2 regions of the Paraburkholderia sabiae genome follow, and region 2 is predicted to be linked to the other one. Evidence: predicted binding sites of a transcription regulator. Region 2 holds the regulator's gene; the other holds the start of a gene.
What was found. The regulator FliA, encoded in region 2, starts transcription of late flagellar genes. The targets are predictions, from matches to a motif close to CTAAAGTTTNNNNNNNNNNNGCCGNTA.
Positions count from the first base shown of each region.

Region 1: QEN71_RS04405 (DUF4088 family protein) is a predicted target of FliA. The motif match lies at 2,273-2,299, and genes of this name have one in related genera.

Region 1 is NZ_CP125295.1:966,994-975,632, reverse strand. Features, by position in the region: gene QEN71_RS04425 (CreA family protein) at 1-185, shown strand, start outside; gene QEN71_RS04420 (AraC family transcriptional regulator) at 224-1,051, shown strand; gene QEN71_RS04415 (AzlC family ABC transporter permease) at 1,138-1,905, shown strand; gene QEN71_RS04410 (AzlD domain-containing protein) at 1,902-2,225, shown strand; gene QEN71_RS04405 (DUF4088 family protein) at 2,456-3,229, shown strand; gene QEN71_RS04400 (ATP-dependent helicase) at 3,297-5,501, opposite strand; gene QEN71_RS04395 (hypothetical protein) at 5,680-5,943, opposite strand; gene QEN71_RS04390 (hypothetical protein) at 5,991-6,458, opposite strand; gene QEN71_RS04385 (RNA-binding S4 domain-containing protein) at 6,781-6,999, shown strand; gene QEN71_RS04380 (MATE family efflux transporter) at 7,219-8,610, shown strand.
Region 2 is NZ_CP125295.1:6,411,355-6,419,993, forward strand. Features, by position in the region: gene flgA (flagellar basal body P-ring formation chaperone FlgA) at 80-1,384, shown strand; gene flgM (flagellar biosynthesis anti-sigma factor FlgM) at 1,491-1,829, shown strand; gene QEN71_RS28935 (flagella synthesis protein FlgN) at 1,927-2,373, shown strand; gene QEN71_RS28940 (RNA polymerase sigma factor FliA) at 3,164-3,898, opposite strand; gene QEN71_RS28945 (MinD/ParA family ATP-binding protein) at 3,921-4,790, opposite strand; gene flhF (flagellar biosynthesis protein FlhF) at 4,783-6,666, opposite strand; gene flhA (flagellar biosynthesis protein FlhA) at 6,998-8,639, opposite strand, start outside.

The DNA of each region.
Region 1 (8,639 bases), 1.1 Mb from region 2:
AGGCCGATGTATTCACGGAACGCATGTCGCTCATCTTCAAGACGCTGCACGTGGTACGCGTCGTCGATACGAAACGCAACACGCTCGTCTATCTGACCTACAGCGACCGCGTCGCGACGGGCAGCGCGAAAAACAGCGTCACCGCCGTGCCGATGCCCACCGGTACGACGATCCCCGTCCGTTGATTGCGCGGTAGACTGACAGATCCATCTGAACTTCGATCATGACTTCGACCCGTTTCCGCGATAACGCCCGTTACTGGCGCACGCCGCTTCTGCCCGGCGCGGATCTGCTCACGGCCGAATATCACGATCACGAGTTCACCCCCCACTGGCACGACGCATACACGATTCCCGTGATCGAGGCAGGCGCGGAAACGTATCGCTATCAGGGCGCGCGGCACGTCGCCGAAGCGGGCAGCGTGCCCATCATCAATCCCGGCGAAGTGCACACCGGCTCGCGTGCGATGGACGAAGGCTGGCGTTATCGCGTGATGTACGCGCCCGTCGAGTTCATTCATGCGCTGGCGGAAGACATCGCGGGCTGCGCGCAGCCGCTGCCATGGTTTGACGCCGACGTGATCCGCGACGCTGATCTCGCTATACGGCTATCGCGTGCGCATCAGTTGCTCGAGGCGAACGGCGACCCGCTCGTCGCGGAAACGGCGATGCTCGACGCGCTGTCGACATTGCTCGTGCGCTACGGCCGTACGCGTTCCGCCGCACCGCAATTCACCTGCGACGATGCGCGCGTCGTCACGATGAAGGAGCAACTGGCAGACGACCTGGCCGCGCCGCTCAAGCTCGCGGATCTCGCCGAGGCGGTGGGCCTGTCACAGTTTCACGCGGCCCGGCTTTTCTCCAGAGTGACGGGCCTGCCGCCGCACGCATGGCGCAACCAGATCCGGCTGCAGCGCTCGCTCGGACCGCTGCGCGCGGGCGCGTCGGTGGCAGATGTCGCGGCGGCGAACGGCTTCACCGATCAAAGCCACTTCACACGGCATTTCCGCCGTATGTTCGGCGTGCCGCCGGGTCGCTGGCAGTCGTCCTGAGTGCTCGCTACCGCTCGAAACGAGCAGACTCAAGCTACACATCCCCAGCGCAAGAACGTACAAGCCGCCAGTCCCCTCACCCGGCTATGCTGCGCCGTATCGAGGAGGAAAGATTGACTCACCCTGCACAACCCACTCACCGTTTCAAGGAACTCACGGCGGGCGCGCGCGACACGATCCCGATGATCATTGGCGCGCTGCCGTTCGGCGTGATCTACGGCACGCTCGTCGCGTCCGGACCACTGCATTTGTGGCACGGCCAGCTGATGTCGCTGATCGTGTTCGCCGGCTCTGCCCAGTTCATCGCACTCGGCCTGATCGCGGGCCACGCGAGCTACGCCGTCATCTGGGCCACGACGCTCGTCGTCAACGCCCGCCACGTGCTCTACAGCGCGACGCTCGCGCCCTACGTCTCGCACCTGCCGCCGCGCTGGCGCTGGGCGCTCGGCGGCCTGCTGACGGACGAAGTGTTCGCCGTCGCCTGGGCGCACTACCGGCTGCAGCCGCCGGGTGCGGTCGGCCCGTACTACTTCCTCGGCTCGGGCCTCGCGATGTACCTGAACTGGCAGATCTGGACGCTCGTCGGCCTGCTGTTCGGCGCGGCCTTCCCGGGGCTGCAATCGCTCGGCCTCGATTTCGCGATGGTCGTGACCTTCATCGCGATCGTGGTCCCGCAGCTCGTCGCCTTGCGCTATCTGGCGGCGGCTGTCACAGCCGGTGCGCTCGCGTTCTTCTGGCAGGACTGGCCGTACAAGCTCGGCTTGCTCGGCGCGGTATTCGTGGGTGTCGCGGTGGGCGTGCTGCTGTCGCTGCCCGCGTTCCAGCGCACCCGCACGGTGGAGGCATCGCGATGAACTACGTCCTTCTGATTCTCGGCATGGCCGTCATCACGTGGCTGATCCGCACTGCCGTGTTCGTGCTCGGCGATCGCGTCGTGTTTCCGCCGCTCGTGCGCACCGCCCTCGGCTTCGTGCCCGTCACTGTCCTGACTGCGATCATCGTGCCAATGGCCGTGTCGCCGCACGGCACGGAAGCGGAAATCACGTGGCGCAATCCGCAACTGATCGGCGCACTCGCCGCCATCGCCGTCAGCGCACTCACGCGCCGGCCGCTTCTCACCATCGCGGTCGGCCTCGCCGTCTTCTTTGTCTGGCAAGGCGTGGTGCTGAAGTGACCATGCAGTAACGTTTGCGCGCCGTCCGCCCGGCACGGCGCGCCGCCCTCAAGTTCCCTTTCAATCCGCCGATAAACACTCGTGGTCCGTGAACCAGGCACCGTCCATCGACGGATGCCGGCAAGCCGGACAGAACCGCGCCGGATATCGGTGCCGTCTGCGCACGAGGGCGCACGGCACGGGGCCAGCGCCTCAACGGTAGTCGCGCGGTCGACGAAACGGGATAAGACATGGGTCAGATTACCCTCAACATCAAGGACGAAACGCTCGGATCTTTGCGAAAGGATTTCGAGGCGTTCGTGCGGGTCTCGCTCAAGCTAGATCCGCAGTTCGCGACGCCGTCGTTCGAGGACTTCCTGCGGGCAAAACTGCTCGACAACATGGTGCCGCTGACCGAGAACGCCGTGCAGCGGATGCTGCAGGGCGGTCAGTACGCATGGGCGAAACGCACGCTGGACAAGGAGTTTCCGGACGTCGTCGCGATTCTGATGAAGCAGGCGAACGAGTTCGGCTTCGGCTTCGCGTCGCGCTCGGAATGGACGCCCGAAGAGCTGGCGAAGCAAAGCCGCGAATGGGCCGCGGCGATCGTCAAGGAAGCGGAAGGCGCGCCTTCGCTGGTCGATCCGCTCGCCGCGCAGATCAAGTCGGCGGCGCAGGACATTCAGGCGCTCGAGGAAGTGATGCAGACGCCCGCCTGGCGTCTGGCCGAATCGCTACGTCAGCGGGTGTACGAGGCGAAGGTCGCGTGCGAAACCAGCGTGGGCAGCGCGGCGCGCGAGAAGCTCGGCGAACTGCGCGGGCTGTTGCGCCTGGGCATTTCGCACGGCTCGTTCCAGAAGCAGGAAGCGCAGCAGATCATGGAATATCTGCGCCTCCTGAAGCCGGAGATTTTCGTCGAAGAGCCGTATGACGTGTTCACGCGGCTCGCCGCGTGGCTGCGCAACTTCTTCATGCCGCCGCCGCGTCCGCAGCAGCAGCAACAACAGCAGCGGCAGTCGCGCTAGGCTTTAACTCGCGACAATCGTCAAGACAAACGGCGTCCGCATCGGACGCCATCAGATCGCGGCAAGCTCAGTCCCACATTTTTCTGAGTTTCGCCGCGATTTCTATTTTGGCTTGCGCGGCAGCCGCCAGCCCCGCCGATGTCGGCGCCGACACGACGGGCACCGGCGGCCACGCATGCGAATCGAACAGCGGCAGCAGATGCGGCGGGATGAAGCGCGTCCGCGACGCCCACACGTGACGGTCGCCGAGATGCGTCTGGTTGTGCACGTAGAAGCGCTGCGGCATCACGATGTGCAGGTCTTCCTTCGCGCGCGTCATCGCCACATACAGTAGACGCCGCTCCTCGTCGATTTCCTCCTCGCTGCCCGTGCCGAGATCGGACGGAATGCAGCCGTCGACGCCATTGAGCACGAACACATTGCGCCACTCCTGCCCCTTCGCCGAATGGATCGTGGACAGGATCAGATAGTCCTCGTCGATCAGCGGGACGCCGGATTCGTCGCTGGTCGCGTCGGGCGGATCGAGCGTCAGTTCCGTGAGGAAGCGCTCGCGCGACGCATACGTGCCCGCGATGCTCTCCATCTGCACGAGATCGGCCTGGCGAATCGACGCGTCCTCGTGATTGCGCTCCAGATGCGGTTCGTACCAGCGGCGCACCATCTCGAACTCGGCGGGCCACGGCGTCTGCCGGCCGCACACGGACGCCATCATCGCGACGAACAGATGCCAGTCTTCGAGCGTACGCGCGGGCGGCGCAAACGCGGCGAGCGCGCCCGCCGCGCAGCCGGACACGCCATGCGCGACATCGAGCGCGCTGCCTGAACCGAGCGCGTCGGCGCGTGCGGCGATATCGTCGAGCACGCGCGCGGCCGTCGCCGGCCCGACGCCCGGCAGCAGCTGCACGACGCGGAAACCCGCGACGCGGTCGCGCGGATTCTCGGCCCAGCGCAGCACGGCGAGCACGTCCTTGACGTGAACGGAATCGAGAAATTTCAGGCCGCCGAACTTCACGAACGGAATGTTCCGCCGCGTCAGTTCGATTTCGAGCGTCGCGCTGTGATGCGCGGCGCGGAACAGCACCGCCTGCGACTTCAGTTTCATGCCCGCTTCGCGCGCGGCGAGCACCTGTTCGACGATGTAGCGCGCCTGGTCGGCATCGTCGGCGACAGTGACGAGGTGCGGCCGTTGCGCGGACGCCTTGTCGGTCCACAGATTCTTCGTGTAGCGCTCGGTCGACAGATCGATCACGGCGTTCGACGCTTCGAGAATCGGCTGCGTCGAGCGGTAGTTGCGCTCCAGCGTGACCTGCTTCGCGGGCGGATCGAAATGCGCGGGAAAGTCGAGGATGTTGCGCACGGTCGCGCCGCGAAACGAGTAGATGGATTGCGCGTCGTCGCCGACCACCGTCAGGCCGCGCCCGTCGGGCTTAAGCGCCAGCAGGATCGACGCCTGCAGCCGGTTGGTGTCCTGATACTCGTCGACGAGCACATGATCGAAACGGCCGGACAGATCGGCGGCGATCGCCGGTTCTGCCGCCATATGCGACCAGTAAAGCAGCAGATCGTCGTAGTCGAGCACGCTCTGCTTCTGCTTCGCGTCGACGTAGGCCGCGAAGAGCATGCGCAGGTCGGCTTCCCATTCGCGGCACCACGGAAACGCGCTATTCAGCACGTCCGCGAGCGAAGCGCCCGTGTTGACGACGCGCGAGTAGATCGCGAAACACGCCGACTTCGACGGGAAGCGCTTTTCCTTCGCCGAAAAACCGAGTTCGTGGCGCACGAGATTCATCAGATCGGCGGAATCTTCGCGGTCGTTGATCGTGAAAGTCGGCGACAGCCCGATCAGATCCGCGTACTCGCGCAGCAGGCGCGCGCCCACGCTGTGGAACGTGCCGGACCACGTGAGCCCTTGCGCGAGCGCGGCACGCGTGCCGAGCGCCGCGCTGGCGATGCGCGTGACGCGCCGGGTCATTTCGAGCGCCGCGCGACGCGAGAAAGTCAGCAGCAGGATGCGGCGCGGATCGGTGCCCTTGACGACGAGATTCGCGACCCGGTGCGCCAGCGTGTTCGTCTTGCCCGAGCCCGCGCCCGCGATGACGAGCAGCGCGCCGGACGGTTTTGCGACATCGTCCGTGCCGTATTCGACGGCTTCGCGCTGGGCTTCGTTGAGCTTCGCGAGCCAGTCGGCAGCGGCCGCCGACGCGGATGCCGAGGTGGCCTCAACCGGCGCGGGAGACGGCGATGAAGACGGGGAATCGGCGACGGAAAGCACGATGACGGGTCGGAGAGTGAAGGCGACGCATACTGTATATCCATACAACCCTCGACGACAAGCGCCCCATTTTTCGGGCCGCAGTCGCTGCCATGCGCGCAAAGAAAAGCCCGGCAAGCGCCGGGCTTTTCTTGCGCCGAACGGCATCGAGCCATCCGGCGTGCTGCATCGAGAACGCTTACTGCGACTTCGCGTCCTTGACCTTGGCTTCAGCGTTGGCCTTGTCGGCGTCGGCCTGTGCTTCGGTCTTCTTCTTGTCGGCCTTTGCCTGCGCGACGTCCGCCTTCTTGTTGGCCTTCGCCTGTTCCTTCGCCGCCTTGCTGTCGGCGTGGGTCATCGGCTCGGATGCCGGATCGTGCGTCTGCGCGACGGCGAGCGTCGTCATGCTGCCGGCCATCAATACCGCGCACAGCGCGCTCATTGCCTTGCTGGTCCTGTTCATCGTGTCCTCCCTTGGTCGAACGTCAAAACGGTTACCGGGACGCGGCGTCAGTTATGCGCTTCGCCCGTCGCCGCCGCGCCCGTCGGCTGGCCCTGCATTTCGGCCTTCAGCTCGTTCGACGCCGCTGCCTTGTCGGCCTTCTTGTTGAGCTTCGCGTTGCGGACCTGGTCCTTGTACGAGTCCTTCGCAGCCTTCTGCTGCGCCTTCATCTGTTCCTTCGACGTCTGTTTCTGCGCGCGATATTCCGCGTTCGCCTGCGCGTCGGCGTTGCGCTTCTGGACGAGCGGATCGGTCGAACCCGGCGCCGTCAGGTTCTGCGGCGCGGGCGCCGGCATCTGGACGCCCTGCGCAGCCGGTGCGGCGGCAGGCGCCTGCGTCATCTGGGCGGCCGCGGGAGCCTGCGTCTGCGCGGACGGATCCGCCGAAGGTTGGGTCGCCGTCTGCGCGAATGCGGCCGTCGATGCGATCGCAGTGGTCAGGGCGGTACCGATCAGGAGCTTACGGAGCTGGTTCATGGCAATCCTCTCTGAAGTTTGTCGATGTCGGCGCGCGAGCGGGTTGTTGGTTGACACCGATGTTCGACGTCGTGCCCGCGCTATCCGCCTGTCGCAAAAATGCAGCAGGCTATTCCACAGACCGGGCGTTTGCGAGTGGAGTTCTTCGCAAAAGCCGACTGTTACTCAACGTATCATTTCCTGACAACTGAATAACATCTGCTTGCAAGTGCCCGATCCATCGCCATGCGTATTGCGTACGCAGCGTCGCGCGCCACGCGATGGCTTATCATGCGAGTCGCTTTTTCCACGAATTCGCCGACCACCGTCGATCGCAACTGCCATGCCTAATCTCGATTTCACTCTGACCGGCGACTACGTCGAACTCCACAATCTGCTGAAGATCACCGGCCTCGCGGACAGCGGCGGATCGGCGAAGGTGATCGTCGCGTCGGGCGCCGTGACCGTCGACGGACAGGTCGAAACGCGCAAGACCTGCAAAATCCGCGCGGGCCAGGTCGTACTGCTCGGCGACACGCGGATCGCCGTCCACGAGGGCTGAACGTCGATTCCACCCGTTCGGACGTCACGCCGCGCCTCGACGACACATGCGGCCTGCATCGCCGACTCGCTGCCGCCATCAAAACCCGCACCAAAGATGTGCCTGTTGATCGACAGCGCCGCGTTACCGCAATAAGCTGTCCGTCTGGACAGAAAAACGAAAAGCGCGCGGCATTCTGACCGCGCGCGTGTCGCCCTTTCGCGCCTCTGCGCTTCGAACATGAATCCAACCGGAATGTCCCGCGCGATGAGCGGGCCGCCCACGCTGTCGCGTCACGCCGCCGATACCGCGCGTCTCGCCGCCCCGCTCGCCATTGCCCAGCTCTCGCAGATGGCGATGAGCGTCACCGACACCGTTCTGCTCGGCTCGCTCGGCCCCGACGCGCTCGCGGCGGGCGGGCTCGGCGCAAACCTGTTTTTTGTCGTCGTGACGCTACTGCAAGGCGTACTGACGTCGGTGAGCGTGAGCGTGTCGCATGCGCGCGGCGCGCAGGCCGAGGATCGCGTGCCGCACATCTACTGGACGGGCTTTCTGCTGTCGCTGCTGCTCGCCGTGCCGGCGTTCGTGCTGCTGTCTTTTGCGACGCCCATCATGACGGCGTTCGGCGAGCCGACGCTGCTTGCTCACAACGTCGGCGAATACTGCGCGGTGCTGCGCTGGGGCGCGCCGGGCAGTCTGATCGGGATCGGCCTGATGCGCTCGTTCCTGCCCGCGATCGGCGCGGCGCGGCGCCTGCTGTGGGTGTCGATCGGCGGCGTATTCATCAATGCGTTCCTGAACTACGGACTGATACACGGCGCGTACGGCTTGCCGCGCCTCGGCTTCCTCGGCTCGGCGGGCGCGACGACCTTTACCGTCTGGCTCACGGCGCTGACGTTGATGGGGCTGCTGCATCTGCGCCCGCGCTTCCGGCATTTCGTGACGGCCACGCGCCCGACCGTGCCGTTGATGGGCGAACTGTTCGGCATCGGCTGGCCGGTGGCGATCACGTATGGCGTCGAATCGACGCTATTTCTCGCGACGGGCCTGATGGTCGGTCTGCTTGGCGAAGCGCAGCTCGCGGCGCATCAGATCGCGCTGAACGTGGCGTCGGTGGCGTTCATGGTGCCGCTCGCGATCGGCCAGGCGGCGAATGTGCGCGTCGGCTTCTGGTCGGGTGCGGGGCAGCCGCTCGCCGCGCGGCATGCGGGGTTTGTCGCGCTTGCGCTGGGTGTCGGGTTTATGAGCTTGTCGGGGTTGCTGCTGATCACGGCGCCGCACTTTATCGTCGGGCTGTATCTGCATCTGGACGATCCCGCGAATGCTTCGACTGTTGCGCTGGCTAGCTCGCTGCTGGGTGTGGCGGCGATTTTTCAGATCGTCGATGGGATGCAGACGGTTGGGTCTGGGTGCCTGCGCGGGCTCAAGGACACGCGGATTCCCATGATCGCTGCTGCGTTTGGATATTGGGGGATTGGGTTTCCTACCGGATACACGCTTGCTTTTCACTTTGGGCTCGGCGCCCGGGGGTTGTGGTGGGGGCTGGCTGCTGGGCTTGCCAGTGTGGCGCTGTTGATGACGCTTCGCTTTCATAAGATGAGTTTGAGGCGCGTGCTCGGCGCAGAACGTTAGCGCGGGTTTTCTGCGCTGGCATCCGCGGT
Region 2 (8,639 bases):
CCTCTATTCACCGTTTGCACGACAGGCGCGATCTCTAGAATGCGATGCGTACCGATGCATCAATGAAGGAGAAACGACCATGCCCTTGCCCGCTAACGCTTCGCGCGAAGCTCGCCGTATGGGTTCGCGCGCTGTCCGGACGCTGTCGGCGATGGCGCTGGTCGGCGCATGCGCCGCCGCATCCGTCGCGCATGCACAGGAAAGCGGTTCGTCGAATGGCGGACCGATCGTGATCGCCGGCCCCGGCGAGAAGAATCCCGCCGATCTGCAGGCGATGGCCGAGCGCATCAATGCGCCGGCGCCTGCTGCCGCGCCGCGCGCGAGTGTTCCGAATGCGCCGACCGTTGCGCCCGCAACGCTTGCCGCGAATCCGCGCGGCGATGCGGACCGCTTCGCGCAAGCCGCGCATGCCGATGGCGCGATTGTGATTCCGGGCGCGGGCGACGCGACGGCGCAGAAGGCTGCGCCCGTTGCCGCCGCTAATATGAATACGAGTGCGCCAGGCATGATGCGCGTGAGCCTGCAACCGGCCGCGCGTCAGGTGATGCCCGTGATGGTCGCGCCGGCTCCGGCCGCCGCGCGTCAGGCAGCAGCCGTTCAGCCGATCGCCGTCAATCCGCCCGCTGGCAATGCCGCTGCCGCGCAACTGCGCAACGCTACCGCACGCAATGGCGTGGCTGCGGCAACGCCTGCCGCTGCACCGGCTCCCGCGCAGCCGTCCGCACAAGCTGCGGCTCAACCCGCCGCGCCCGTACCCGCAGGACAGCAGGACGGCGAAGCGATCCGCCGCGCGGCGCTTGCCTATTTGCAGCAGCAGTCGGCGGGCTTGCCGGGCAAGGTCGACATCACCGTCGCGACGGTGTTTCCGCGCGGTCTCGCCGCGTGCACGACGCTCGAGCCGTTCCTGCCGACGGGCGCGCGCGTCTGGGGCCGCACGACGGTCGGCGTGCGCTGCGCGGGCGAGCGTCCGTGGACGCTGTATCTGCAGGCCAAGGTTTCGATTCACGCGACATATTTCCTCGCCGCGCGCGCGATTGCGCCGGGCGAGCTGCTGTCCGCCGCCGATCTCATCGCGCGCGACGGCGATCTGACGCTGCTGCCGCAAGCCGTGATCACCGATCCGGCGCAGGCGGTCGGCTCGGTCGCGTTGATGCGCGTGTCGGCGGGCTTGCCGCTGCGCCGCGACATGTTGAAGAGCGCCGAGGCCGTATCGATCGGCCAGAGCGTGAAAGTGGTTGCGCTGGGTCCGGGCTTCGCGATTTCGGCGGAAGGCAGCGCGATGAACAACGCGGCGCCGGGTCAGCCGGTGCGGGTGAAGACGGCGAACGGACAGATCATCCAGGGCATCGTGAAGGACGCCGGGACGGTCGAAATCCAGCTCTGACGCGGAGTTTCCAGCCGTTACAAGTTGAAAAACGTGTCGGATCGGTTGAGCTAAAGTTCGATGGGTGAATGCCGTTATTACATTCAAATCGCACAGGAAGCCAATCGTGAAAGTTGATTCCACTAACCATTCCGGCCTGCAGACGTTGAAAGACGGGCTGCAGCGCCCGCAGCAAAGTGACGCCGCCACGACGGGCGGCGCAGGCACGGCAACGTCGACGGGCGCGAGCACGTCGGGCGCCGCGAATGTCAATCTGTCGGGGCTGTCGTCGCAGTTGCACAGCCTCGCTAGCGCCGGTTCGTCGGATATCGATACGGCGCATGTCGAGTCGATCAAGCAGGCGATCAAGGACGGTACGTTGACGATCGACTCCGGCAAGATCGCCGATGGCGTGCTGGCAACGGCGCGCGACCTGCTGCAAAAGAAGAGCCAGTCCGGCAACTGATGACGCACCGATGAGCGGTGCGCAGGGTGCCGGGCGGTATTTGTGACAAATCCGGTTTGCGGTCGACGCAATCCGGTGCCTAGCGAGTTGCTTTGTGATGAAAGACGCCCTGCTTGCCACCGTCATCGACGAATATTCCGCTGTGGAGCTGTTTGCCTCCGTCCTCGCAGCCGAGGAGCGAGCACTGACCACGGTGCACCCCATCGACACGCTGCCGCCCATCGTCGAAAAGAAGATGGAGCTGGTGGACAAACTCTCCACGCTTGAAAAGGTGCGCGACACGCAGCTGGCGCAGCTTGGCTATCCTGCCGGATGGAAGGGCATGGAACTGGCCGTCGCCAACGATTCGCGTCTTGCGACGCAGTGGTCCTTGTTGCAGAAGGCTGTTGAGCGCGCCAAGCGGTTCAATACCACGAACGGTGCGCTGATTCGTACTCGGATGGAGTACAACCGGCGGGCGCTTGCTGCTCTTAATGTGGCCGTTGGGCCGGAGCGTGGTGCGCTTTATGGGCCCGATGGGCGGGTTCCTGCTTTTGGGGTTTGATTTTTAAGGGGCTTCGCCCCTTTGGATCCCCTTCTGTTCTCTACCGGACCGGTGCCTTTTGGTGCCGGTTTTGTTTTTTGGGTTTTCGGTTTTTGGTTTTTGCCTTTGCTTTTGCTGGCATCCGCGTTGACGTATCGGTTTGCTAGCGTTGCCCCTGTGCGGGGCGGCACCTACTTTTCTTTGCAGCGGCAAAGAAAAGTAGGCAAAAGAAAGCCGCTTTGAACCTCCAGTGCCTGCCAGGATAACGCTGCCGCGTGCCGCGGTTGAGCTATTGCGTAGCGACGCCAACACCCCGTAGAAAGCCCGCAGTCAACCGCGCACGGCGCGAAAACCCACACACAGTCTGGAGCACATACCGCCGCCATTGGACCGACGGCAGACGGACAAAAACAAGCCGACCGAATGTGCTCCAAGTGGATGTCATCTTTCCTGCCGCGCGCGCCCGACTGCGGGCTTTCTACGGAGTGTTGGCGTCGCTGCGCGACAGCTCAACTGCGGCATGGCCCAGCGCGAACCTGGCAGGCACCGGAGGTGTGAAGCCGCTTTCTTTGGTTACTTTCTTTGCGGCGGCAAAGAAAGTAACTGCCGCCCCGCACAGGGGCAACGCTAATAAACCAAAACGATAGAGCGGATGCCAGCGAAGGCGAAAGCGAAAGCAAAAGCAAAGGCAAAGGCAAAGGCAAAGGCACAAAAACAAAAAGAGCCGACCTAAAAAAAGATCAGCTCTTTCGAAGAAAAGAAGCAACAGCGAACGACCCGAGAAAGCCGCCCGCCGGGCAAAGAAAAAACCTTAGCTAGTCTCAGCCGAAGCCCAGGCCTGCTCGCGCAAGCGAGTCCTCAACCGAGCAACAGCCTGCGAATGCAACTGACAAACGCGAGACTCGCTCACTTCCATCACAGCTCCAATCTCACGCAGATTCAACCCGCGCTCATAGTAAAGCGACATGAGGAGCTTCTCCCGCTCGGGCAACCGGTCGATCGCCTCGACCAGCGCACCGCGCAGCGACTCATCCAGCAACGCCGACAGCGGATCCGAATGATCGACGCAATAACGGTCGAGGAACGGCTCGTCATCCGCCGAACGATCGAAGTCTTCGTAGTAAATCAGCTGGCTGCCGTGCAGATCCTGCAGCATCGACTGATACTCGTCGAGCGGCATCTTCAGATGCTCGGCAATCTCCGTCTCGCTCGCCGAACGGCCCAGCGACTGCTCGACCTGATGCACGGCGCTTTCGACCTCGCGCGACGTGCGGCGCAAGCTACGCGGCAGCCAGTCGTTGCTGCGCAGCTCGTCGAGCATCGCGCCGCGAATCCGCTGGCTCGCGTACGTCTCGAACTGCGCGCCCTGGTCTTCCTTGTAACGGCTCGCCGCGTCGAGCAGGCCAATCATGCCGGCCTGAATCAGATCGTCGAGATCGACGCTCGCCGGCATCTTGGCGACGAGCTGCAAACCGAGACGGCGCACCAGCGGTGCGTATTTCGTCAAAACGTCGGCTTGCGAAATTTTTCCTTGAGCGTTGTACATCGTGCTCCCCTTATCCTTGCCCTCAGGCGTGCTGCGCAGACGGTTGATCGGCGAATTGCGCCGTAGTTACGGTCGTCCGCGGCACGCCATGCGTCCGTGACGAAATCGCTGGCCGCATCGGCCAGTACTGCAGTTCGGCTGCGATATGACGGAAATCGCGCGCAGCAGGTGCCGATGGGAAAGCATCGACGACACAACGCGACAAATCCGTGGCTCGCGCCATCAAAGGATCGGCTGCAACGCAGCCGGCATCTTCCAGCGACACAGCGAGATAACGCCCCGCCACGCCCGCCAGATTTTCAAAAGCGGTGTGCGCATCGGCCACGCTCTGCACGTGGTTCACGAGCACACGAAACTGCGCAATCGCATGCGCGAAGTGCAAACGCTTCATGCACGCATACGCATCGGTGATCGCCTGCGCCGCGACGCGCGTCACGACCATCACGTCGTGGGACTGCATCGCCAGCGCGGACAGCGAGCCTTCGCGATCCACCTGCGCGTCGATCAGCACGACATCGGCCGGCCCGCTCAGCACCACGCCCATCTGTTCCGGCGTGCAGCTTTCGCGATTGCCGCGCGATGCTGCGAGCACCGCGAAGCCCAGCGCGTGACGGCCAGCCGCCTGATCGAGCGTCATCTCGCCGCGCATCACCGCGGCGAAATTGCCTGCGCCGCGCACGCCGCCCAGCATCGCGCTCACCGAGCGCTCGCCGAGCGACTCGTCGATCACGAGTACGTCCTTGCCCTGCTCCGCGAGCGCGGCGGCGAGATTCACCACCGTCGTCGTCACGCCCACGCCATGCGAGCCGCCAGCGACGGCCACGATCCGCGAGCCGGAGCGCGCCAGCAGGCGCCTCAGTCCTTCAGCCTGATCCAGCACGAACTTATCCAAAGCGAACCTCGTGCAGATCGGCGGTCGAACGGGCCGACAGGGCCGACAGCAGCGCCGGCACGTCCTCGTCCTGCGGGACGAACGGCGAGTTGTCGCGCGGAATGCAGAAGGCGCTCTTGATCAAAAATTTCTTCGTGGCGACGTACAGGTTCTCCGGCACCTTCTGTCCCGTCGATACGTAATGCACGGGCAGCTTGTAGCGGATCACCGTGTCGAGCACGCTGCCCAGATTGGTCGCTTCGTCGAGCTTGGTCAGGATGCAGCCGGCGAGCGGCTGCTGGTCCGGCGCGTTCTGATACGCCTGCACGACTTCGTTCAGCGTGTCGCCGTGGCTCGTCGCGTTCAGCAGCAGCAGGCGCTGCACGGGCTGACCGGCGCGACACAGCATCGAGATCTGGTCGGACACGAGGCGATCGCGCTGGCTCATGCCGATCGTGTCGATCAGCACGATGTGTTTGTTGCGCAGTTCGGAGAGCGCGAGCGTCAGGTCGGCGCTGTCCTTTACGGCATGTACCGACACGCCGAGAATCTTGCCGAAGATGCGCAGCTGCTCATGACCGCCGATCCGGTAGCTGTCGGTGGTGAGCAGCGCGACCTTGCTGGCGCCGAAGCGCATCACGCAGCGCGCCGCGAGCTTGGCCGTGGTCGTGGTCTTGCCAACGCCCGTCGGGCCCATCAGCGCAAACACGCCGCCGCGCTCCATCAGCGCGTCTTCGTTTTCCATCACGGGCACGTTCGATTCGAGCACCGTCTTCACCCACTCCATGCCGTCTTCCATGCCTTCGACTTCCGGCAGGTTGTCGATCACCATCTTCACCAGTTGCGCCGAGAAACCGGCTGCGAACAGATGCTTGGTCAGCGTGGCGTGCGTCGGGCTGCGGCGCTGGCGGTCGGCCCACAGCAGGCCGGCGAACTGTTCTTCCATCATGCCGCGCATCGCGCCGAGTTCCTGCATCACGGTCTCGTTGACCATCTGCTCGATGCGCGACTGGATCGAATCCGTCAGCGCGGCGGCGACCTTCGGCGTGATGTCGGCGGCGCCGCTCTTGCGGCCGTCGCGGGTGTTGATGTCGCTCGCGCCTTCCGCCACGGTCGGCACGATGTTGTTCTTCTGCGCGGCGCGGCGTGCGGCGACCTGCGCGGCTTCGCGCGCCCAGTCGGGCTTCGCGTCTTCCCTGCTGGCGTCGACGGGTGCGCCCAGACCACGCGCAACTGCAGCGGCGGGCGTCATCGTCGGATTGGCTGCCGGAACCACGTCCTTGGCCGCGATGCGGCGCGCGTGATCGATCAGCCACGGATTCGTTTCAGCCATCGTGCGCTGGCGCACGGGTGCTTCGGGCATCGCGGGCGCGGCCGACTTCGCGGCGGCGGCAGGCGCTGCGGGGAGTTCGCTGCGTGCTTCTGCGCGCAGTTCAACGCGCACGTCATCCGTTGCGCGTGCGGCGGGCGCTTCGGCTGCTGCGCTCGCGGCGGCGGCCGCTTGCGGCTCGGCCTTCTCTTCGCTCGCGGCGGCCATGCGCTCCGTGCCTGCTTCCGGGCTCGCGCCGAACACCGACGAGAACACGTCAGGCATTCCGCTCGCATACGGATTGACCGACATCGACGGCGCGGACGATGCGGTGGGCGCCATCAGCGCACGTGCGCCGCCTGCTGCTGCGTTCATGCCGACGCTGGCTGCTGCGTTAGCGCCTGCTGCGGCGCCTTCCTGGCTGCGCGGCGTAATTGCGCTCAGATCGCTGTCGGCCACGGCGACGATTTCGACGGTGCCGTCTTCGTTGGTGCGATTCGACAACACGACTGCATCGGAGCCCAATGCCTCACGGACGAGACGCAGTGCGTCACGACTCGTTGCACCGACAAATTTGCGAATGTTCAAGCTGATTCTCCGATGAGCTACGCGGACCGGCGACATACCGTTTCCCGATGAGATGAATTATTGCGAAAGACGTCCAACCACCATCGGGCAATAAAGACGGTGAAACGCTGGCAATTCAGGCATTCGGTGCACATGCAACGGCCCGAAACCTCGGGAATTTTGACCGGCGGGCAACGCCGCGCCGCGCCGCACAACGCGCGCAGCCTTGTGTATCAAGGCCCCGTGCGCGCTCCAGTGAAAAAGGCCGGCCGCGAGATGCGGACCGGCCTTCGGGAAACCAGACGCGGATGAAACCGCGCGAGAGAGTCGCGCGGCGCTCAGTGCGCGCCGATTAGTGCGCGCCGATCACGTTCACCACGCGCACGTGCCGCGTATCAGGCACTTCCGCATACGACAGCACCTTGAGTTGCGGCAGGCTGCGCCGCAGGAAGCGCGCGAGCATCGCACGCAGCGAATGCTGGACGAGCATCACCGGCGTGAGGCCGAGGTTCTGCTGGCGCGTCATCGCCTTCTGCGTCTCCATCAGCAGCGTGTTCGCGAGGCCCGGCTCGAGTCCGGGATTGACGCCCGTCGCGAGCGCCTGGGTCAAGAGCCGCTCCAGATTCGAGTCGAGACCCATCACCTGAATGTCGCCGTTGCCGGGGAACCACTGCTGCGTGATCGCGCGGCCGAGCGCGAGGCGCACGGCGGCCGTCAGATCGTGCGGATCGGTGATCTTGCCGCCATGTTCCGACAGCGCTTCGAGGATCGTGCGCATGTCGCGGATGGGCACGCCTTCCTCGAGCAGGTTCTGCAGCACCTTCTGCAGCGTCGCGACGGGCAGCATCTTCGGCACGACATCGTCGACGAGCGGCGCGGCGTCCTTCTGCATGCGCTCGATCAGCGCCTGCACTTCCTGGCGACCGAGCAGTTCCGCAGCGTGCGTGACGACGAGGTGGTTCAAATGCGTCGCGACGACCGTGCTCGAATCGACCACCGTGTAGCCGTACACCTGCGCCTGTTCGCGCAGATTCGTGTCGATCCAGATCGCAGGCAGCCCGAACGCGGGATCCGTGGTCGGCGTGCCTGGCAGCGCGGCCGTGACCTGGCCGGGGTTGATCGCGAGCCACTGGCCCGGATACGCCTCGCCGACACCCACTTCGACGCCCTTGAGCGCGATCCGGTAACCGTTCGGCCGCAATTCGAGGTTGTCGCGGATATGAATGACGGGCGGCAGAAAGCCGATTTCCTGCGCGAACTTCTTGCGGATGTTCTTGATGCGCTTCAGCAGTTCGCCGTCCGAGTTCTTGTCGACGAGCGGGATCAGGCGATAGCCGACTTCGAGGCCGAGCGCGTCGATCATCGTCACGTCGTCCCAGCTGGCTTCCGTCGCTTCCGACGGTGTGAGCGCCTGCGGTGCGACTTCGGCGAGCGCCGTCGACGTCTTGCTCTGCGCTGCGCGCTTTTTCATCGTGCGGGCAAGCTGGATCGCGCCGCCGCCGAGCAGCAGAAACGCGAAGTGCGGCATGCCCGGAATCAGGCCCATCAGCACGAGAATCGAGCCCGTGATCATCAGCACGCGCGGATTCGTGAAGAGCTGACCCGTCAGCTGCGTGCCGATGTCTTCGTCAGTCGCGACGCGCGACACGATCACACCCGCTGCCGTCGAAATCACGAGCGACGGAATCTGTGCGACGAGGCCGTCACCGATGGTCAGCAGCGTGTAGGTCTTGCCCGCGTCGGCGAAATCCATGCCGTGCTGCACGACACCGACAATCAACCCACCGATGATGTTGATCACCATGATCAGCAGACCGGCGATCGCGTCGCCGCGCACGAACTTGCTCGCACCGTCCATCGAGCCGTAGAACTCGGCTTCCTGCGAGACTTCCATCCGGCGCTTGCGAGCCTGATCTTCGTTGATCATGCCGGCGTTGAGGTCGGCGTCGATCGACATCTGCTTGCCGGGCATCGCGTCCAGCGTGAAGCGCGCG